DNA from 2 places in the Latilactobacillus sp. VITA-14 genome. Region 2 is predicted to be linked to the other one. Evidence: riboswitches for the same ligand, from Rfam matches in the RefSeq annotation. Region 2 holds a riboswitch; the other holds the start of a gene.
What was found. Region 2 has a riboswitch for magnesium ahead of ACF1X7_RS06405 (hypothetical protein). Riboswitches for the same ligand answer to the same signal wherever they lie in the genome.
Positions count from the first base shown of each region.

Region 1 (11,304 bases), on a different contig from region 2:
GAACTGAAAGAAAAACACGTCTACCCGATTAAGACCTATGGCTCAGCAAGTGCGCCGTTCTACACAGCCCTTTGTCTCTGGGTTGGTGCACTTCTTTTGAGTAACATCGTCTTAACCAACTTCGCGTTAGACGACAAACAAAAGAAACGGTACACTAAGAAACAGCAATTTATTGCTCGCTGGCTAACCTACATCGTCATTGGTGTCGCCCAAGCCGTGATTGTGACGCTTGGTAATATTTTCTTATTGAAGGCCTACATCGTTGATAAACTACCGCTAATCTTATTAGCCGTCTTCCTGAGCATGGTCTTCATGACAATTGTTTACGTTCTCGCCGCGATGTTCGGGAACGTTGGTAAAGGAATTGCGATGATTGTCTTGGTGCTTTCCATCTCTGGCGGTGGCGGGAACTTCCCAGTTGTCCTCTCCGATCAATTCTTCCAGTTTATTAACCCCATTTTACCGTTCAAATACGGGGTCAACCTCTTACGCGAACCAACTGGTGGGATTTACGCACCGAACCTCTGGCATAACTTTATCATCCTAGCGCTCTTTGCGGTTGTTTTCTTCCTAATTGGCCTCTTCCTGAAAGATCGAATCAATCCATTCTTTGAAAAACTCCACAAAGAAGCGACGAAGAGTAAAATTATTCATTAACGCAAAAAAAGCCCCGCCACTGTTGTGGCGGGGCTTTTTGCATCCATTAGGGATTAACCTTCTGTGATTTCTTTTTCTTTGTTCTTGGCGATTTCGTCAATCTTCTTCGTTGCTTCATTCGTCAATTTTTGAACTTGTTCTTCTAAATCATGCATTTCATCTTCACTAATCTCGCTTGCTTTTTCAGCTTTTTTCAAGCTGTCCATTGCATCACGACGTGCATTTCTGATGGCAACTTTGCCGATTTCAGCTTCTTTACCAACTTCTTTAGCAATTTCCTTCCGACGTTCACCAGTTAATTGTGGAATTACTAAACGGATTACTGAGCCATCGTTGGCTGGTGAAATCCCTAAATCAGCTGTATAAAGAGCTTTTTCGATATCTTCAAGCGCACCCTTGTCATAAGGGGTAATCAACAAGACCCGTGCTTCTGGGACTGTAATTGCGGCGATTTGGTTAAGTGGTGTCATTGCACCGTAATACTCAACATTCACGCGGTTAACCAAGCTTGCATTCGCGCGACCAGCACGAATTTGGCCTAATGTTCTTTGTAATGAAGCTTCTGCTTTTTCCATGCTTGCTTTTGCTTCATCTAAAATTGGATTTGCCATATTATTCTCCTCCTTCGATCGTTGTCCCGATGTTGGCACCTTCAACAACTTTTTTGATATTGTTTGGTTCGTTTAAGTTGAAGACTACCAATGGGATATCATTGTCCATTGATAAAGTACTTGCAGTTGAATCCATCACTTGCAAGCCTTTGTTGATAATATCTAAATGTGTTAATGTGTCGAATTTAACGGCACTTGAATCAGTGTTAGGATCAGCAGAGTAAACACCATCAACGTTGTTCTTAGCCATCAAGATCACATCTGCATCAATTTCAGCAGCTCGTAATGCAGCCGTTGTATCTGTTGAGAAGTAAGGGTTCCCTGTCCCACCAGCAAAAATCACAACGCGGCCTTTTTCTAAATGACGAACAGCCTTCCGACGGATATAAGGTTCTGCGATTTGACGCATTTCAATTGATGTTTGCACACGCGTTGGGACACCAATGCTCTCTAAGTTATCTTGTAAAGCTAAAGCATTCATGACCGTTGCCATCATGCCCATATAATCGGCTTGCGCACGTTCCATGCCCATTTGTTCACCAGTCACACCACGCCAGATGTTCCCACCGCCACAGACAATGGCAATTTGAACCCCTAAATCGTGAACTGATTTGATTTCGTTTACGACTACTTTAACAATTTCAGGGTTAATTCCGAAACCTTGGTCGCCAGCAAGTGCTTCACCACTCACTTTTAAGACGATGCGTTTGTATTTTGTATTTGACATGATTGATATCCCTCCGTTGATTACTAGGCTCATTTTACCATATTTAATAAGTTATTTGGGTATGCGATTCTGAATTATCGTAAAACTGCAAAAAAAAGGAGCGCAAATTGCGTTCCCTTTTTGAAGCAAAATAAGCTTATTTGATTTGGCCCATGACTTCATCAACAAAGTTATTTTCTTTTTTCTCGATCCCTTCACCAACTGTGAAACGAACGAAACCTTTAACGCTACCGTTCTTAGATGCAACAAATTGTGCAACAGTTTGATCTGAGTCTTTGATGAAAGCTTGGTCGTTCAAGCTGATTTCTGACAAGAACTTGTTAACACGGCCTTCAACGATCTTAGGAATGATGTTTTCTGGTTTGCCTTCGTTCTTTGTTTCTTCAGTTAATACTTCACGTTCGTGATCCAATGTTTCAGCAGGAACATCTTCGCGAGAAACGTATTGAGGGTTAACAGCTGAAACGTGCATTGCAACGTCATGAGCTGCTTCATCGTCAGCACCTTCTAAAGTAACTAATGAAGCGATTTGGCCACCATTGTGTAGGTATGCGCCAAAGTGGTCGCCATCATTTTTTTCAACTAATTCAAAACGACGGAAGCTGATCTTTTCGCCGATAACAGCAGTTAAGTTGATTACTGAGCTAGCAATTGTGCCTTCGCCCATTGGTAATGCTTCTGCAGCAGCCATGTCAGCTGGTTTGTTTTTAGCGATTGTTTCAGCAATATCTTTCAATAAAGCTTTGAATTGATCGTTTGAAGCAACGAAGTCAGTTTCTGAGTTCACTTCAACGATTGCAGCAGTGTTACCATCGATGGCGATGCCTGCTAAACCTTCAGCAGCAATGCGGTCGCTCTTCTTAGCAGCCTTTGCCATCCCTTTTTCACGTAAAGCATCGATTGCTTGAGCAACGTCGCCGTTACTTTCTACAAGGGCTTTTTTAGCGTCCATGATCCCAACGCCAGTTTTCTTACGTAATTCCATTACTTGAGCAGCTTTAATTTCAGCCATAATTCATACCTCCGACAATTTATATTCAATATAATTGGTTTAAAAAAAGCTGTCCCACAAGTCAGGCAGTATTTGCGAAACCTCTAAGACAGCTTATTTGAATCTACTATTTAGCGTCAGTGTTAGTATCGTTGTCGCCTTCAACTGCTTCAACGATTTCTTCCATTGAGTCTGCTGATTTGTTTTCTGCAGCAAATGTAGCTTCTTCAACATCATCTTCACCTTGACGGCCTTCGATGATAGCATCAGCCATTTTAGCTGTGATTAAACGAACAGCGCGGATAGCGTCATCGTTTGATGGGATAATAACATCAATATCATCAGGATCTGAGTTAGTATCAACCATAGCAACGACTGGGATATTTAATTTTTGCGCTTCCTTGATAGCAATGCGTTCTTTACGAGGATCAACAACGAACATTACGTCTGGGATGCGAGGCATATCTTCGATACCGCCTAAGAATTTTTCAAGTTTTTCTTGTTGTTTCTTCAACAAGGCAACTTCTTTCTTAGGTAAACGATCGAATGTACCATCTTCGTCCATTGCTTTGATTTCTTTAAGACGTTTGATCCGTTTTTGGATTGTGTCCCAGTTAGTCAAAGTCCCACCTAACCAACGGTGGTTTACAAAGTATTGGCCTGCACGTACTGATTCTTCAGCAATTGCATCTTGTGCTTGTTTCTTAGTACCAACGAATAAGAATACACCTTCGTTAGCAGCTTCTTCTTTAACGAAGTCATAAGCATCGTCAACCATGCGAACTGTCTTTTGCAAGTCGATGATGTAGATACCATTTCTTTCAGTAAAGATAAATTTCTTCATTTTTGGGTTCCAACGACGTGTTTGGTGACCGAAGTGAACACCCGCTTCTAATAATTGTTTCATTGACAATACAGCCATGTCAACAGACCTCCATATGGTTTTTTTCGACCACTGGTTTCACTTTTTTAGAGAACTTGTCGCCAAGCACCTCTCTAGAAATCAACCAGTGTGAATTATTTTTTGGTATTGAAATACCGTTTAAAAGTATACTAAAAATAACAAGGCGCGTCAACAAGAACTTACATGCCGCCCAATTGTTTCTGATAACGGGTTGCATCTTGTGGTTGGTGGCTCACTGAGGTAACGCCACTCACTGTTTCAACCGCTAGATAGCCCGCTTTTAGCGCGACTTGCTGACTCGCCACGTTTTCGTGTGCAGCAATGATACTCAACTGGTCAAGTTCCAATTCACTGGCCGCGTATTGTTCAATGGCGGCTAGTGCGCGATGCATGACACCTCGTCCGCGGAAAGCTTCATCTAACCAATAGCCAACTTCACCCGCACGATTCAAGTCGTCAATATTGTGGACATCAATCGTACCAACTAACTGGTGGTCATCCCAAATCGTTGCCATCCAAAGTTCCTGGTTTGCCATTTGTTGTTGCGCATATTTTAAAAAGCCAAGTTCATCGGCCACTGATTCGATATCGCCCACCCATGGTAACCAAGTATCGAGATTGACGCGATTTTGATCCACTAACTGAAATAACGCCGGCGCATCCGCTTCCGTCACAGGTTGTAAATGAATGTGTTGATCGACAACTAACTTAGGTTGCATATTGGTCTCTCCATTCTAAAATTGAGTTCTTGAAATGCCATGTTCCATTAAATATTGTTCTTTTTTGCGGCGGGGTTGATGTTTGAACGCATACTCTGCTTTAAGCGCCGCCGATTTATCACTAAACGTTTCAAAATATAATAACCGCACTGGTCGGCGCAATTTTGTGTACTTCGCACCTTTGCCAGCATTGTGCGTGGCAACGCGTTTGGTAACGTCAGTCGTGAACCCCCCATAAAAACTATGATCGGCGCAGACTAATACGTAAAAATAATAAGCCTTCTCAGTCATTGTCAGCCATGAATAACTTCGTGCGCATCTCTGGTGTATAGTGGCTGTCTTGGTCATAAATCGTCAGTTCCGGAAGCATTCGTAAGCCCCCTTTTTTACCATCTTTGACCGCTTCAATTAACACCATATTCGCTTCTTTGCCTGCTTTGGGATAAACAAACCGGACGCGTTTGGGTTCCATACGTGCGGCGCGTAGTTCGTCACAGATTTCTAAGAACCGTTCGGGACGGTGGACTAAATACCCTTTACCATTCATCTTTAACAGGCCACTCATGGTTTGAACCACAGTGCGTAAGTCTGTTGCAATCTCATGCCGCGCCAGTGCCAGATGTTGATTGGGATTTTTTTGACTATTGGGTTCAACCTTAAAATATGGTGGATTACAGGTCACAATATCGACGCTGTCCTTATGAATCTTAGTGTTAACGTCTTTCAAATCCATATTGAGCATTTTCACCTGGTCGGTTAAGTCATTTAATTCAATTGACCGTTGTGCCATGTCGGCCAACCGTTCTTGAAGTTCAACACCGATAATTTGACCATTTGTTTTGGGACTCATGAATAATCCAACCGCCCCATTGCCTGCGCACAAATCGACAATCGTCCCGCGTTTTGGTAACTGGGCAAAGTCGGCTAACAACACCGCATCCATCGAATAGGAAAAGACGGATGGGCTTTGAATAATCTGAATATCTAAGCGAAATAATTGGTCAATTCGCTCATCTGCTTTTAACATCGTTCTACCTTCAACCTCATTTGTATTTAGGCATATTATAACAAAGAGTATCATTATTTGGTATAATGAGCAGATACTAGTCACGTTTGAAAGGAATCTAAACTATGTTTTTCTCATTTGCACGTTTTATCGTCCGCATTTTAGCCTGGTTATTGAATGGCAATTTGAAGGTCGAAAATAAAGAAGCCCTGCCTGAAGGGACTTATGTTTTAGTTGGCCCGCACCGAACTTGGTGGGATCCAATCTTCTTCGCACTTGCTGCTAGTCCCCGAAAGTTCACGTTCATGGCCAAAGAAGAACTCTTTAAAAACCCAATTCTACGCTTCATCTTAACCCACGCAAACGCATTTCCTGTGAACCGAACAAATCCTGGCCCATCGGCGATTAAAACACCAGTGAAAGCCCTCCGCTCAAAAGAACTTTCGTTAATCATGTTCCCCACTGGTAGCCGCTATTCAAGCGAACTTAAAGGCGGCGCGGTCGTAATTGCCAAGATGGCGCGGGTCCCACTCGTACCAGCAGTCTACCAAGGGCCATTAAAATTCTCTGATGTTTTAAAACGGAAAAAGATTACGATTCGTTTTGGTGAACCAATCCCAATCGATCCGAAATTAAAACTCAACGAAGAGAACTTAGAAGTTGTCAATCATCAAATGCAAGCCGCATTTGATCAAATTGACCACGAAATTAACCCTGATTTTAAATATGAACTACCTGATAAAAAATAATAACAAAAAACTGCTAGATGATATCATCTAGCAGTTTTTTTAGCGCGTTAAATTCTTAACCGCATTCGTCACCAATAGATAAGCCGTAACTAATGCCACTGCAATCCAGCCAAATTGTGTTGGAATCGCTTGGAAATCAACGGCTTGTCTGAGCGGTGTCAATACCAGAATACCTCCAATTAACAAACTGATTAAACTCCCCAAGTAAACACGCCAATTTGCGCGATCCTTGAACGGTGATGCTGGTGTCCGTAATACATAAACCACTAGCATCTGCGTCAATAAACCAACGACGAACCAACTCGCTTGGAAAGCCCCCTGTTGAGCTGATGTTTGCAGGCCAAATCCAAACCAGAGAATCGCAAACGTTAAGATATCAACCATTGAGCTCAACGGTCCTAGAATAAACGCACTCTTCAGTAAGCCTTTAGTTGCCCACTGTGTTGGTTGGCGCAATTGATCTTCAGCAACCCGATCCCAAGGTAACCAGAGTTGTGCGACATCATACAGTAAATTCTGGACAAGAATTTGCAGTGACAACATTGGTAAAAATGGTAAACAGATGCTGGCAACCAGCACGCTCAAAACATTTCCTAGATTAGAAGCTAACGTAATCCGAATGTACTTATACATATTGATAAAGACTCTCCGTCCTTCAAGTACCCCGTGTTCTAAAACGTTCAAATCTTTTTCCAGTAGGATTACATCGCTAGCATCCTTTGTGAGGTCTGCGGCATTATCAACTGAAATCCCGACATCTGCTTGTTTCAAAGCTGTCGTATCATTAATGCCATCGCCCATGAAACCGACGACTTCCCCTTGTGCTTGTAATAAACGGATTAAACGCGCTTTTTGAAGTGGAGCCAATTTGGCAAATAATGCTTGCTCGGTTAATAGCTCACTGACTTGTGCATCCGTTAACGTCTTTAACATCTCACCAGTGGTCACAGCTAGATTCTGAATGCCCACTTTTTGGGCAACTTGCTGCGTCGTTAAAGCACTGTCACCCGTTAAAATTTTGACCGCCACTTGATGAGCTTGTAGTTGTTGAATTGCCGAGATAGCTGATTGTTTTGGTGGGTCCAAAAAGCCCAAAAAGCCGGCGAAAATCAAACCTTGATTACCAACGCGGTCAATTGATGCCGTCTCTGCTAACTCATCTTGATAAGCAACCGCCAGCATCCGCATCCCTTGTTGTGCCAAACGATCATGCACTGCCACTAGGTTCTGCTTTTGCACTTCAGTCAACGGCTCAATCTGATCCGCTAACCTGACTTGGGAACACGTTGCTAGCACTTCTTCAAAGGCCCCTTTTGGCACTAATTGATTACCTGCATGGTTTTTGAGCCAGACCGTTAGCCGCCGCCGCTCGAAATTAAATGGAATCTCGCCCAATTTTTGATATGGAAAGTCATCATTGGTTTGGTCTTGTTCATAGTAATGAATAATCGCTTCATCCAGAAGGTTCTGCCAGCCGGATTGACCCTTGGCGTTCAAATATGCTAATCGCAAAACTTGCACATCCCGCTCGCCTAAAATATCTGCATAGTACATCAATTTAATATGATCTTCCGTCAACGTCCCCGTTTTATCCGTACATAAAACCGACATCGCCCCGAGATTCTGAATGGCCTTTAACTGCTTTACGATGACCTGTTGTTGACTTAAAACGACACTGCCTTTCGCCAGATTACTATTAACGATCATCGGTAACATCTCCGGTGTCAAACCAACTGCCACTGCAATCGCAAAGAAAAACGACTGTTGCCAATCTCCCTTAGTCACACCATTAATCACAAATACAAAGGGCACCAAAACGAGCATCATGCGAATTAATAACCAACTGATGTGTTTTAACCCTGCATCAAATTGATTCGGTCGCGACTTAGGTTCAGTAGTCACAATTGCGCTAAAGCAAGTCGCTTGACCCGTGGCAATCACTTGCCCATTGACAACGGTGCTGCCCATCAGCAATAAACTCGCCATATCCGCCGCATTCGTTACGTCAGTTGCTTACGCTGTTATGCGTTTGCTCACGGGTTTTGATTCACCCGTCAAAGAAGATTGATTAATTTGTAAATCATGGCTCGCCAGAATTTTTAAATCAGCATTCACCAAATCCCCCGTCTGCAGCTGCACAATATCCCCAGGTACCAGACTTTGTGCGGCAACTTCAGTTGGTTGACCCTCAATTACAACCCGGCTGGTCTTTGCTAACATCGCTTGTAAAGCAATGCTCGCTTGCTCGGACTTGCGCTCTTGCACGAATCTAATGCTACTAGACACAACAATCATGATTAACATAACTATCGCGCCATCAATATCTCGACTGAGCCAGGAGATGATCATTAAGACAGCTAATACGCCGATAAACGGATCTTGCACACTCTGCCAACTAGCTCGCAATAACGAACGCTGTTGCCACTTTTGAATCGTATTTTCCCCATAGGTTTGTAACCGTGCTGTTCGCTGCTGCCGTGATAACCCCTTCTTGTCAGTTTCGAAATGTTCTAAACTCGCTTTTGGCGTTAATTGATTAATCTGATTGAGTGTCATTTTAATTGTCTTAGCCATCGTAATCCCTCCCATTCGCAGCTGATCCGCATAAAAAAGGCATCCTCAAAGAAAGGATGCCTCACAAGAAAAACAAGCCATTCCAATCGTTGAGCTTTAGCACTATATGACGTAGAACTTTGTTCAGCTACATTAGAAAAAGCCTTCAGGGCAGTTTCTGTTGACTCAATTGGCATCTCTCGATGTTTCTGAGTAGCAGCGTTTGTTCATATAGGAGCCTCACCTAACGGATTAGCAATATCAATATATTTATATATCTATCATACCAAATCGGCTTCAAAATACAATTAATCAGACTTATTGAAGATATTCATTTAAAAATTGCGCAACTTTATTACGATAGGTTGTTGGATCTGTAGCCAAGGCTTCACCATGAGCTGCCCCCGGAACCACCCAGAGTTGTTTAGGTGCATGCGCCGCTTTGTAATTTGTATACACCATTTTGGTTGGTACAAATTTATCTTGATCGCCATGGATCATGAAGATTGGCAATTTCGAGTTAGCTAAACTCTTAGCAGTATCGCCATCATTAAAGTTATAGCCGGCGCGAACCCGTGCCATCCAATTCGTTGTGTAAAATAACGGGAATTTCGGCAATCCAAAGAGGTCATTTAGTTGGTAAGCGAGTTCGTCAGCGATGCTATTATAACCACAATCTTCAATCACCGCTTTCACCTGCTTAGGTAATTTTTCACCCGCGGTAAACATGACGGTCGCGCCCCCCATGCTGACCCCGAAAAGGGCAATTTGACTATCCTGTCCGTTGGTAGCGACAATTTTTTGGGCCCACTTGACGTAATCCAAGCGATCCGTCCAACCATAGCCAATGGCATCACCTTCCGATTCACCTGCTGCACGGTCATCCGGTGCGAGAACGTTGTAGCCAAGATCGTGATACATGTGAATATAGCGTGCCATATCCTCTTTTTTACCCATATAGCCGTGCGCAACTAAAATTGTTTTGTTCGTAGGTTTTGTTGCTGGCACATAAATTGCCGCCAATTTTAAATCATCTGTGGCAGATTGTTGATGCCACTTTGATTGTTTAACATTTTTTAACCAACGTTGATTGTCTTGATAGACTTTCGTTGGCTTACCACCATTTAAGAATGATTTTTGCCCCGGTACAAATGCGTATTGATACATATACATAGTGGCACCAAATAGTGCTACCACCACTAAGACAACAACGCTAATTAACGACCATTTCAGCCAGCGTCTTTTCTTCATGTGCTAAATTCCTCCCGATTTACTCCGCAATAATAATAGTCGTGTTTTTTTGAAACTGCTTATTCTTCACTGCCACCATTTTGGAGTTGATACATTTCATAATAACGTCCTTTTTGAGCCACTAAGCTATCATGATTACCCCGTTCGACAATCTGCCCTTGATCTAAAACCAAGATTAATTCAGCATCGCGAATCGTCGATAGACGGTGCGCGATGGCAATACTTGTACGTCCTTGACGTAACCGAGCGAGACCAGTTTGAATCATCGATTCCGTTTCCGTATCGATATTAGCCGTCGCTTCGTCCAAGACCAAGATTTTAGGATTTGTAACCAATGTTCGCGCAAACGAAATTAATTGGCGTTGTCCACTTGAAAATTGGGCGCCACCTTCAATTACACGAGCATGATATTGACCAGGTAATTGTTCGATAAAGTCATCAGCTTGCACGAATTCAGCCGCTGCGCGAATTTGGGCATCTGTAATCTCTTGATTAAATAATCGAATATTTGATGCGACATCACCATAAAACATGAATGCATCTTGTAGAACAAGCCCCATCTTGCGGCGCAGTTCTGCTGTCTGAAAACTCCGAATATCATGTCCGTCGATTAGAATCTGACCTTCATAAAATTCATAGAACCGCATCATGACATTAATAATTGAACTTTTCCCAGAACCGGTATGCCCAACTAAGGCGACAGTTTGTCCAGGTTCAACAACAAATGAGATGTCATGCAAAATTTCATTTTTCCCATCGTATGAAAACGAAACATGCTTGAATTCGACGCGACCCTCAGTAATTTCATTTGCAGCATCGGCATTTTGAGCTGGCGCATATTCTTCTTGATCGAGAATTCTGAAAATTCGGCGACCAGCGACCATTCCATCTTGTAATGATGATAAAGAATCCATCATATTGGTCATCGGATTAAAGAAGTTCCCAACATAGGTTGTGAACGCATAAACCAAACCCGCCGTGACAAAGCTATGCAGGGCTGAGACACCAAACAAGCTCAAGACAACGACCAATGCCAGTGTATAGAGTAAATTCACAATTGGTGCGAGCAACAACGAGTTCGTTCGAATCATCGCTTCGCGCGTTTTTAAATAGTCCGCGTTAACTTGTTCGAATTC
Region 1 is NZ_JBJKTM010000001.1:79,533-90,836, forward strand. Features, by position in the region: gene ACF1X7_RS00340 (YhgE/Pip family protein) at 1-657, shown strand, start outside; gene frr (ribosome recycling factor) at 711-1,268, opposite strand; gene pyrH (UMP kinase) at 1,270-1,995, opposite strand; gene tsf (translation elongation factor Ts) at 2,132-3,007, opposite strand; gene rpsB (30S ribosomal protein S2) at 3,114-3,908, opposite strand; gene ACF1X7_RS00365 (GNAT family N-acetyltransferase) at 4,070-4,609, opposite strand; gene ACF1X7_RS00370 (GIY-YIG nuclease family protein) at 4,625-4,900, opposite strand; gene ACF1X7_RS00375 (tRNA1(Val) (adenine(37)-N6)-methyltransferase) at 4,893-5,636, opposite strand; gene ACF1X7_RS00380 (lysophospholipid acyltransferase family protein) at 5,741-6,364, shown strand; partial or broken gene mgtA (magnesium-translocating P-type ATPase) at 6,404-8,953, opposite strand; M-box (ykoK) riboswitch at 9,013-9,176, opposite strand; gene ACF1X7_RS00390 (alpha/beta hydrolase) at 9,236-10,168, opposite strand; gene ACF1X7_RS00395 (ABC transporter ATP-binding protein) at 10,228-11,304, opposite strand, start outside.
Region 1: linked by a shared signal. The riboswitch ahead of mgtA (magnesium-translocating P-type ATPase) and the one ahead of ACF1X7_RS06405 (hypothetical protein) in region 2 are both predicted to bind magnesium.

Region 2 (11,304 bases):
TTGCATTTGGTAACCAAGTTGCTTCAGCTTGTCCAAATGGGAATGGCGTATCAGGAGCTGAAACACGTGCAATTGGAGCTTCCAATGAAAGAACAGCACGTTCTGAAATTTCAGAAGCAACTTGTGCCCCAACGCCTGCTTGTTTTTGTGCTTCTTGAACAATAACGACCCGCCCTGTTTTTTCGACAGAGGCGATAATTGTTGCAACATCTAATGGTGCAATTGTTCGTAAATCAATTACTTCAGCTTTAACATTCTCTTTAGCTAGGTTTTCGGCCGCTTTAATCGCTTCTCTCACCATTGCACCGTAAGTGATGATTGAAACATCTGTCCCTTCAGTAACCACAGCTGCTTTATCAAGCGGCACTGTATAAGATTCATCAGGTACTTCTTCGCGGAACGACCGGTATAATTTCATGTGTTCAAGATACAAAACAGGATCGTTTGAACGAATCGCAGAAATCAATAAGCCTTTGGCATCATATGGATTACTTGGCACAACCACGCGAATCCCTGGAATTTGCGTGATCATTCCTTCAAAGTTATCTGAATGTAATTCTGGGGTATGCACGCCACCACCAAATGGTGCACGAATCGTGATTGGCATGTTGCGTGTGCCACCCATCCGATAACGTGTTCGTGACATCTGGCCAGCAATCGAATCCATTGTTTCGAAAACAAAACCAAAGAATTGAATTTCAGGTACAGGGCGGAAGCCTTCTAGTGCTAAACCGATTGATAAACCACCAATCCCAGATTCAGCTAACGGTGTATCAAAAACGCGGTCTTCACCATGTTTAGCTTGCAACCCTTCAGTTGCTCGGAAAACCCCACCGTTCTTCCCAACATCTTCCCCGAAAATCAAGACGTTCTTATCATCTGCAAGTTCTAAATCCAGCGCATTTGTAATTGCTTGAATCATCGTTTTTTGTGCCATCTTAATTCGACTCCTTTGCACTGTATTCTGCAATTTGTTCTTTAATATTTTGTGGTTGGTCTTCAAATGTAACATTCAAGAAATCTGTGACTTTTTGTTTTGGCGCAGCATCCGCTTCGTTGATGGCTGCTTTAATGTCTGTTTTAACTTGTTCGATCAATTGGTCTTCTTGATCTTGTGACCAAAGTCCCTTATCAGTTAAGAAACGACGCATTCTAACGAGTGGATCACGTTTCAACCAAATATCGTCTGTTTCTTTGGTCCGATAACGAGTGGGATCATCCCCTGATAATGTATGTGGTCCATAACGATAGGTTAATGTTTCAATTAAGACCGGTCCGTTGCCAGCAGTTGTAAATTCACGCGCTTCTTTCATCACTTCATAAACTGCTAGTGGATCCATCCCATCGACTTGAATGGCAGGAATCCCAGCTGCGACCCCTTTTTGAGCCAACGTTACAGCAGCTGTTTGTTTTTCACGTGGGACCGAAATCGCAAAGCCGTTATTTTGAACAACGAAAATGGTTGGTGCTTTAAAAGCACCCGCAAAGTTCAAGCCTTCATAGAAATCCCCCTGTGAAGTCCCACCGTCACCGGTATAAACGTAAACAGCATTTTCTGATTGGCGCTTCTTCATCCCAACCGCAACACCCATTGCTTGAATGTATTGCGCGCCGATAATGATTTGTGGTGGCATCGCCTTCAAAGATTCTGGATACTTGTTACCGTCAATATGGCCTCGTGACCATAGGAATGCTTGTGATAAAGGTAGCCCATGTTGCACTAATTGTGGCACATCCCGGTAACCAGGGAATAAAAAGTCGTCTTTAGTCATCGCAAAGTTACTTGCTAATTGGCTGGCTTCTTGCCCAGCAGTTGGTGCATAAAATCCTAACCGGCCTTGACGGTTCAAAGCAGTTGCTCGTTGATCAAGCACACGCGACCAAACCATTTGTTTCATCAGTTCAACCAATTGGTCATCACTGAGATCCGGCATCAATTCCGGATTAACAACCTGGCCAGTCTCATCTAAAATTTGAACGGTCTTAAAATCTTGGCTCTCATCGCTCAATAACTTCTCAAAATTAACTGCAGCTTTATTATTGACCATAGTATCCATATCTCCTCTTTAAAAAACTGTTTTAATGACTGCTTATATCTGTATTACTTAAGCATCTTTACAAGACTAATTTAGCATTTCACATCACTAAATGCAAGCGTTTTATAAGCTATATTAGTCAGTTTACGCTTTCATTAGTTTTTATTACATGTGAATCTAATCACTAGTTAGCTAATTTTCACGTCTGTTCTATATCTGTTATAATTTAATTCCGTTTTCTGTTATATAATAGCAAATAATAGGCACAAAAAAAGAGTCCGCCGTAGCAGACTCATCGTTAAATTTAAGTTGGGGTAGTTCTATGCCAAGACCGGTTGGGGTATCTCAGCGTTGCCAGCATGCACTAAGAGCTCTTGAAACACTCTGACTACTGGTTTAATTTGTTGACTGACTTGCACGCACCGTTCACTTACCCGCAAATCATTTAAATCAATCGCAACCTTAATTTGACCAAGGTTGACTAACTTAATCATTGTTAGCAGGATTGCCCCGACAACCAACGTTGCCAAACCCATGAAAGCAAATTGATTAACCATTAATACTGCACAAAACGAAACCAATGCAGCTACCGCCATCATAAAAGTGCTTCCCACTCTAACTTTAGGTGTTTGTGCTTTAGCACCAATCGTTGCATCTAGCACAACGCCGTGCACCATTTCAGTCACTACTTCGCCCGCTTCAATAACGTTAACATCTTTGTTAACTGTTGCGATTGTAACGGGTGTCTTTTCGCTAGCAGCCAATACCAAAATATCACCGGGCACAATTTGATCTGCACCGATTAAGCGTAAAAAACCATCACGCATAACGCTAACCCGTGCTTGTGAATTTTCTAATACTGCTTCTCTTTTAGCAGCTTCGACAGTTGTTAAGCCACTTGGGCGAGTTGCCAATAAACGCATTAACATCCCACTGCTTGTAATGCCAGTGAGGTTAACGTCTTTTTTTAATTTCTTGTGCATCGCGTTCGACACTCCTTCCCTTTTGAGGAAGTCGTCGTAAACCGCTAGCCTAATGCTGGCAGTAAAATGACAGACCACCTCGAATGATCACCATCGCTACTACTTACAGGTCCTTCAGCTGTTTTCATCATTTTACTCACCAGACTTTCTCTACTTTAAATTTAGTCATACCGCTTTATCCGACAAAAAAAGACGCACAACAATTGAGCGTCATCCATTTATCATGGCGTTCCCAATCGTTCAGTTTTAGCACTATATGACGTAGAAACCATGTTCAGCTACGTTAGAAAAAGCCTTCATTGGCAGTTTCAGTTGACTCAATTGGCATCTCTCGATGTTTCTGAGTAGCAGCGTTTGTTCATATAGGAGCCTCACCTAACGGAAAAGCAATATATCTATACTCTTATACTACCCGTTTCACTTTAGCAGGTCAAGCAATTCATTCCGTTTTAACTTGAATTGTGCTAGAATAATGAATGACGAATTAATCGGAGGTCTTAACTGTGATATTAATGAAAGATATTATCCGCGAGGGTAACCCAACACTTAGAAAAATAGCTGAACCTGTTACTTTTCCACTATCAGATGAAGATCGGCAACTTGCTGCTGACATGATGGCATTTTTAGAAAATAGCCAGGATCCTGAACTTGCTGAAAAGTACCACTTGCGCGCTGGCGTCGGTTTAGCTGCACCCCAAGTAGATGTTTCAAAACAAATGTCTGCTGTCTTGGTCCCTGGACCAGACGAACCCATCTTCAAAGATGTGATTATCAACCCTAAAATTATCAGCCACTCTGTTCAAAACGCAGCACTTGCTGAAGGTGAAGGTTGCTTATCAGTTGACCGCGAAGTGCCCGGCTTTGTGCCCCGCCCTGACCGTATTACACTACGTTACCAAGATTTAGACGGTGAAAGCCACAAGATTCGCTTAAAAAACTACCCAGCTATTGTGTGCCAACACGAAATCGATCATCTAAATGGCATCTTGTTCTTCGATCACATCAACAAGCAAGACCCATTCGCAGCACCAGATGACATGATTATTATTGAATAGAAGTACGATTGGTTGTGCTTAGCAACTGAGCATTAATACAGAATTGGCAGTTATCCCGAATTGTGGGATAACTGCCAATTTTAGATTAAACGGGAGTTGTTGCACCCAAGCGCACGTTAAAGAAGAAGTGCTGATTCGAGTTGGTCAGGCTTTGAGGCTTAACGGTAAAGGCTACTCGAGAAGCACATAAAAAAGCGTGATTGAAATCTCATTAGAAGATTTCGATCATGCTTTTTTTATGCTTTCACCGCTTCAGGCGTATCGGCAAATTGACTGTTATATAAATTAGCGTACACACCGCCGGCAGCTAATAGCGAATCGTGCGTCCCTTGTTCAACAATTTGACCATGGTCCATCACTAAAATCAAATCCGCGTCGCGAATCGTTGAGAGTCGATGGGCAATGACGAAACTCGTTCGCCCTTGCATGACTTTTTCCATGGCTTTTTGCAATAAACCTTCCAATCGGGTATCCACCGAACTAGTTGCTTCGTCCAAGATTAAAATCTTAGGATCCGCAATCACGGCTCGGGCAATCGTCAATAGTTGTTTTTGCCCAAGCGAAACGTTGCTTGCTTCTTCATCAATCGTCATTTGATAGCCGTTTGGCAACGTATGGATAAAATGATCGACATTAGCGGTTTTAGCCGCATCAACGACTTCATACTCTGTCGCATCGAGTTTCCCGAAACGAATATTATCGGTGATTGAAGCATGATATAACCAAGCATCTTGAAGTACCATCCCAAATTGGGAACGGACTTGTTGCTTGCTTAATTGCTTCGTGTCAACCCCATCAATCCGAATCGTTCCAGATGTCACATCATAAAAACGCATCAACAAGTTAATCATCGTTGTCTTCCCAGCACCGGTTGGCCCGACAATCGCCACTTTATCACCTGGGTTAGCAGTAAAGCTCAAATGGCGAATCAATGGTTTGTCTGGGTTATAGCTGAAACTGACATCATCAAATTCAACTTTACCTTGAACGATTGCTGGCAACGATGCTGTTTCATTATCGGTTGCTTCAACTGGCTCATCTAAGATTTCAAATACACGACCAGTTGCAGCAGCAGCTGATTGAATCACACCAGACAACTGTGTAATCTGTGAGATTGGTTGGTTCACTTGCCAAATATATTGAATGAAGGCTTGTAAATTACCAACTGAAATCACACCGTGCAAGACATAATAACCACCTAACGTTGCCATCCCGGCATACGTCATGTTTGTCGTTAAACCAACTAACGGCATCATCAAGCCAGAAACAAAGGCTGCCTTAAAGCCATAGTCAGTTAACCGATCCGTAATTTCTGCAAAATCAGCAATTGCGCGTTCTTCTTGTCCGTAAAGTTTCAAGACACTGAAGCCGCCATAATTTTCCTGTACAAAGCCGTTCATTTCGCCCAACGTATCTTGTTGGCCTCTAAAGTACGGCTGCGATTTCTGAATGACCCGTCTTGAAATCAATAACGATGCTGGAATCATTATTAATGATAAGAGCGCCATCCAAATATTAATCGTAATCATCATGATCACGGCCGTGATGATCCCTAAGATCGATGTCACAACTTGAATTAAACTCTGTTGTAAAGCGTTCGTAATCGCGTCCACATCGTTGGTTACCCGTGACAAGATATTCCCTTGTTGTTGTGAATCAAAAAAACGAACGGGTAGCGCATTGATTTGCAAATCAATGTCGCGCCGTAAATCACGCATCGCCCGTTGAACAGCCCGCGTCATCCAAAACGAGCCTAAAAACATCGTCACTTGATATAGCAACGCAAAGCTCAAAATCATCGCAATCACCTTCGCGATATAACTAAAATTAATCGCAACGTGTTGTGCTAAATTCCGACTGATTTCAGTAATGGCTAGTCCCATGATCACTGGCCACAGTGCATTAGCGAGCACCGAAATAACAGTTGCGGTAATCGCAAGCCAAAATGTCACTTGATACGGCCCAATGTAGCGCATTAGCCGTTTAAGTTCTCTAATATTCTTCATTGAGTTCCTCCTGTGATAACTGTGATGCCGCAATCGCACGATAAATCTCGTTATCTTTTAATAAGTCGCGGTGAGTCCCAATACCAACCACTTGACCTTCGTTTAAGACGACAATCCGATCAGCATTCATGATAGTCCCAACTCGTTGTGCCACAATCAGCACTGTTGCCTCTTTGGTGATTGACTTCAATGCACCTCGTAACGCCGCATCCGTTTTATAATCCAATGCTGAAAAACTATCATCAAAGATATAAAGCGCGGGGCGGCGGACAATCGCTCTGGCAATCGCCAAACGTTGCTTTTGACCACCAGATAAATTGCTCCCACCTTCGGCTAAATAAGTTTGTAAGCCGTCTGGTTTTTCAGCGACAAAGGTATCTGATTGTGCAATTTTCAAAGCTGTCCATAATTCTTCATCAGTCGCATTCGGATTACCATAACGCAAGTTTTCCGCGATTGTTCCGGTAAATAACACCGCTTTTTGTGGAATAAAACCGATCTTTTGGCGCAACGCCTTAAGTTGATAGTCGCGCACATCATGACCGTCAAGCTTAATCGATCCACGTGTTACGTCAAAAAAGCGTGGAATCAATTGAATCAACGTTGACTTACCACTCCCGGTACTCCCAATAAAGGCAACCGTTTCACCCGGATGCGCTTGGAACGTGACATCCCGAACGACTGGACTTTCAGTCGGACCTGGATAAGCAAAGGAGACATTATCAAACACCAATTCACCTTGTGTGTCGGTTGTTGTTACCCCGTCTTCTTTTTCGGTAATATTAATTGGCGCATTCAAAATTTTTTCAATTCGTTCTGCTGAAACAGCGGCCCGTGGATACATCATGAAGACACTGGCAAATAACATAAATGAAAACAGTACGTGGAAAATATATTCAATAAACGCAATCAACGTCCCAACCGCTAAGTGACCACCATCAATCTGAACAGCCCCTTGCCAAATGATTAGAACGAATACGATATTAAAGATGAACGAAAAGCCCGGTTGTGCTAAAGCCACCAACGTAAACAGCCGGATAGAACTATGACTGTAGTCATCATTCACTTTTCTAAAGCGTAATTTCTGGAATTGTTCCCGCACAAAAGCACGGACAACACGAATCCCAGTCAAGTTCTCACGCAGATTCAGATTAATCGCATCCAGATTTTTTTGTTGTTCCGTCGACATCGGTTCAGAAACGCGACCAATCAAGACAACCCCCGCTAGCAGGATTGGAATTGCCGCAAATACAATCCATGAGAGCGATTGACTTGTCCGTACAATCATGAAAGCACTCGCGACGATCATCATCGGGGTCATAAACCCTGTCCGCAACACTTGGGTCATAAATTGCATCACCTGGAAAGCATCATTAGTGGTCCGAGTAATCAAAGAAGACACACCAAATTCGCCATACTCACTATGGGAAAACTGCATGGTTTGTTTAAAAATATCGTTACGAATGTCACGGACGATATTGGTGGTTAATTTGCTACCAGTATAAGCCAAGCCAATTAAGCCAATTAGTCCGATTAAACAGATTCCAACCATCAACAACCCAAATTGCCACACAGGACCAAAGGTATGTTGATTAATTCCTTTATCAATAATTTGTCCTAATAACGTTGGTAACCCCAATTCGATTAGAATAAATCCAAATACGCAAATAAAGTTCCAAAATAGTAATTTCTTATATCGGATCGTATAGCGCCACATTAATTTCATCGGTGCAAACTCCTTCTAAACTTCAAATTTAATCTTCTACCTGTGCCATATCTTTAACATACTCGATTGTTTCGCGATTGACAATAAAAGCAACGTCAAAATGCAATTGTTCTTCCAAAAACCACACATCAGTGACTAGCAAAGCCGGATAACGCGGACTGACGGAGGCAATCCGCCGTTCGTAAGCCACTTCATTGAGTTGTTCCTCAATTGCGGCTGCCACATCCTTTAATGCAGATGATGTTTGTCGGATGGGCACTTGGTATTCGAAGACCATCACATTATTGCCCCAAATTTCAGTGGGCAGGTTCGAAACCAGTTTGGCTTGCGGTGCATAAAAATCCGGCTGACTCGCTTGCATTTTTTGATAAGCCACCGTTGCAATTTCATCCGCAATTTCTTGACTACTGTGTTGTAAAATCCGCGTCGCTCTTTGTCGGCGTAACCGTTTAATCAACCAGGTTAAAAAAAGCGCTAACGCGACAATGATAACGACTGACAACCAAATTAACATAACAATCCCCCACTTCTATTGCTCACTAATATGATAATTATAACCGAATCGAGGCAAACACGCTATTTAGAGCACGTCGCTCAATGTATACTTTACCGAAAAGATATGCTAAAATATTCTTAAATGTTGAGTAATCAACCCCTGGACGGTTAATCTTTCGTTTAAAACTATGATGAATAATAAAGGAGTTTTACAATTGATTTATAAAGTACTTTTCCAAGCAGACAAAACCCAAAGCCCTCTACGCGAGGCAACTAAATCGATTTATTTAGAAGCAGACAGTGCCGTTGAAGCACGCCAACTTGTTGAAGACAATACTCCCTACAATATTGAATTTGTACAAGAATTATCTGGTAAGCACCTTGCTTTTGAACAAGAATCAGAAGATTTTAAATTAACGGAGTTTTAATTAAATGAAACTCGATATTAAGAATAACGAAACCGCCGTTTTCGCCGTAGGGGGACTTGGTGAAATCGGTAAAAATATGTATGGTGTTCAATTCCAAGACGAAATTATTGTGATTGATGCCGGCATTAAATTCCCCGAAGATGAACTCTTAGGGATCGATTATGTTATTTCAGACTATCAATACCTTCAAAAGAATCAACAAAAGATCAAAGCCCTCGTCATTACCCATGGGCATGAAGATCACATTGGTGGTTTACCTTACTTCTTGCAACAAGTCCCTAATGTACCCGTCTACGCTGGTCCATTGGCACTTGCCTTGATTCGCGGTAAGTTAGAAGAGCACGGCCTTTTGCGGTCAACAGAATTACACGAACTAAACGAAGATACCGTCCTTAAATTCCGCAAAACAAGTGTTGATTTCTTCCGGACTACCCATTCAATTCCTGATACTTTAGGGGTTGCGATTCATACACCTCAAGGGGTAATCGTTGAAACTGGGGATTTCAAGTTTGACTTGACCCCGGTTGGTAATCAACCTTCCCCTAATCTTCAAAAAATGGCACGTTTAGGTGAAGAAGGCGTTTTATGTTTAATGTCTGATAGTACCAATGCCGAAGTACCAAACTTTACAAAGTCAGAACGTTTCGTCGGCACTTCAATCCGCCATATTGTGGAACGAATTGAAGGTCGCATTATTTTCGCAACGTTTGCTTCTAATATTTCACGGGTCTCACAAGCCACTGATGCTGCGATTGCTAACGGTCGTAAAATTGCCGTCTTTGGTCGCAGTATGGAAGCAGCGGTTGTCAACGGTCGTGAACTCGGTTATTTAAATATTCCCGATGAAGCTTTAGTTGATGCCAATGAATTAAATTCGTTGCCCGCCGACAAAGTGATGATTCTATGTACAGGATCTCAAGGTGAACCAATGGCTGCTCTAAGCCGGATCGCCAATGGGACTCACCGTCAAATTTCAATTCAACCTGGCGACACCGTTGTTTTCTCAAGTAATCCAATTCCTGGGAATACAATGAGCGTTAACCACGTGATTAATAAGCTTTCAGAAGCTGGTGCTGAAGTTATTCACGGTAAAGTGAATAACATTCATACGTCAGGTCACGGTGGTCAAGAAGAACAAAAATTAATGCTCCGGTTAATCAAACCGAAGTACTTCATGCCTTGCCATGGTGAATACCGGATGCAAAAAATCCATACGGAACTCGCTCAACAATGTGGTGTGGAACCTGATAACTGCTTCATCCTTGAAAACGGTGACGTCTTAGCACTCACTTCTGACTCAGCGCGGGTTGCTGGTCACTTTAGCGCCGAAGACGTTTACGTTGATGGCAACGGAATTGGCGATATTGGCAATGTCGTGCTCCGCGATCGTAAAATGCTCTCAGAAGAAGGTTTGGTTGTTGTTGTGGCAACTATCAATCTTGGTGAAAAGAACATTCTCGCTGGTCCAGATATCCTCTCCCGTGGTTTCGTCTACATGCGTGAATCAGGTGAATTGATTAGCGAAGCCCAACGCCGAGTTTTCCGAATGATCGTCAATACGTTTAACGCTAACGACAAGGTCACTGAAAACCAAGTCCGCGAAGCAATCATTGATGGCTTACAAGACTTCTTGTTTGAAAAAACAGAACGCCGCCCAATGATTTTACCAATGATCATTCAAAGTACAGAATAATAAGTTTTGCGCCAGGTCAATATATGACCTGGCGCTTTTTTTATTGTTTAATGCAAGTTTTTATTGTCAACATTTGGTAAAAACCGCTATAATATACAACAGATTACTTTTTCTGAAAGGCGGCTTGTTCATGCCCTCCAATCCCCATTTTTACATCATTTTAAACCAAGTTGCCGGTACCGGTCAGGCAGCGAGTATCTGGCCTAAAATTGAAACTCAATTAAAACAAAAACAAATTCACTATGACCTTCAACTCTCCCACTACGCAGGTCACACGACCCAATTGGCCTTCCAATTTGCAAAGTTTAAGTACACGGATCAAATTTTATTAATTATTGGTGGAGACGGCACGCTCAATCAAGCCATTAATGGTCTCCAGAATGCTCAGCGCGGCGATATTCCGATTGCTTACATTCCTTGTGGATCGGGTAATGACTTCGCCCGTGGTGTCGGGATTAGTCGTGATCCATTGACCGTACTCGAACAAATCTTGTCGGCCACAATGCCAACTGCCATCGATTTAGGTTATTATCATGACACAACGAAGAACGACCATGGCTACTTCGTTAACAATGTGGGGATTGGTTTTGATGCCAACGTGGTCAGCACCACCAATCATTCAAATCATAAACGACTTTTAAATCGATTGCACTTAGGCTCATTAGCTTACATCAGCTCATTGGTTAAAGTTTTTATGCACCAAGATGCATTTGAAGTCACCGTCACGGCTGATCACCAAAATCATTATTTTAAACGTGGCTTTTTAGTGACCACCACTAACCATCCCTACTTTGGCGGAGGGGTCCCCATCATGCCTAGCGCAACGGTCGACAACCATCAACTTGATTTAATTGTGATTGAAAAATTGAATCCCTTTTTCTT
Region 2 is NZ_JBJKTM010000012.1:32,665-43,968, forward strand. Features, by position in the region: gene ACF1X7_RS06395 (alpha-ketoacid dehydrogenase subunit beta) at 1-937, opposite strand, end outside; gene pdhA (pyruvate dehydrogenase (acetyl-transferring) E1 component subunit alpha) at 939-2,048, opposite strand; gene ACF1X7_RS06405 (hypothetical protein) at 2,357-3,019, opposite strand; M-box (ykoK) riboswitch at 3,244-3,409, opposite strand; gene def (peptide deformylase) at 3,523-4,074, shown strand; gene ACF1X7_RS06415 (ABC transporter ATP-binding protein) at 4,311-6,080, opposite strand; gene ACF1X7_RS06420 (ABC transporter ATP-binding protein) at 6,067-7,806, opposite strand; gene ACF1X7_RS06425 (hypothetical protein) at 7,835-8,320, opposite strand; gene ACF1X7_RS06430 (DNA-directed RNA polymerase subunit epsilon) at 8,517-8,729, shown strand; gene rnjA (ribonuclease J1) at 8,734-10,422, shown strand; gene ACF1X7_RS06440 (diacylglycerol/lipid kinase family protein) at 10,553-11,304, shown strand, end outside.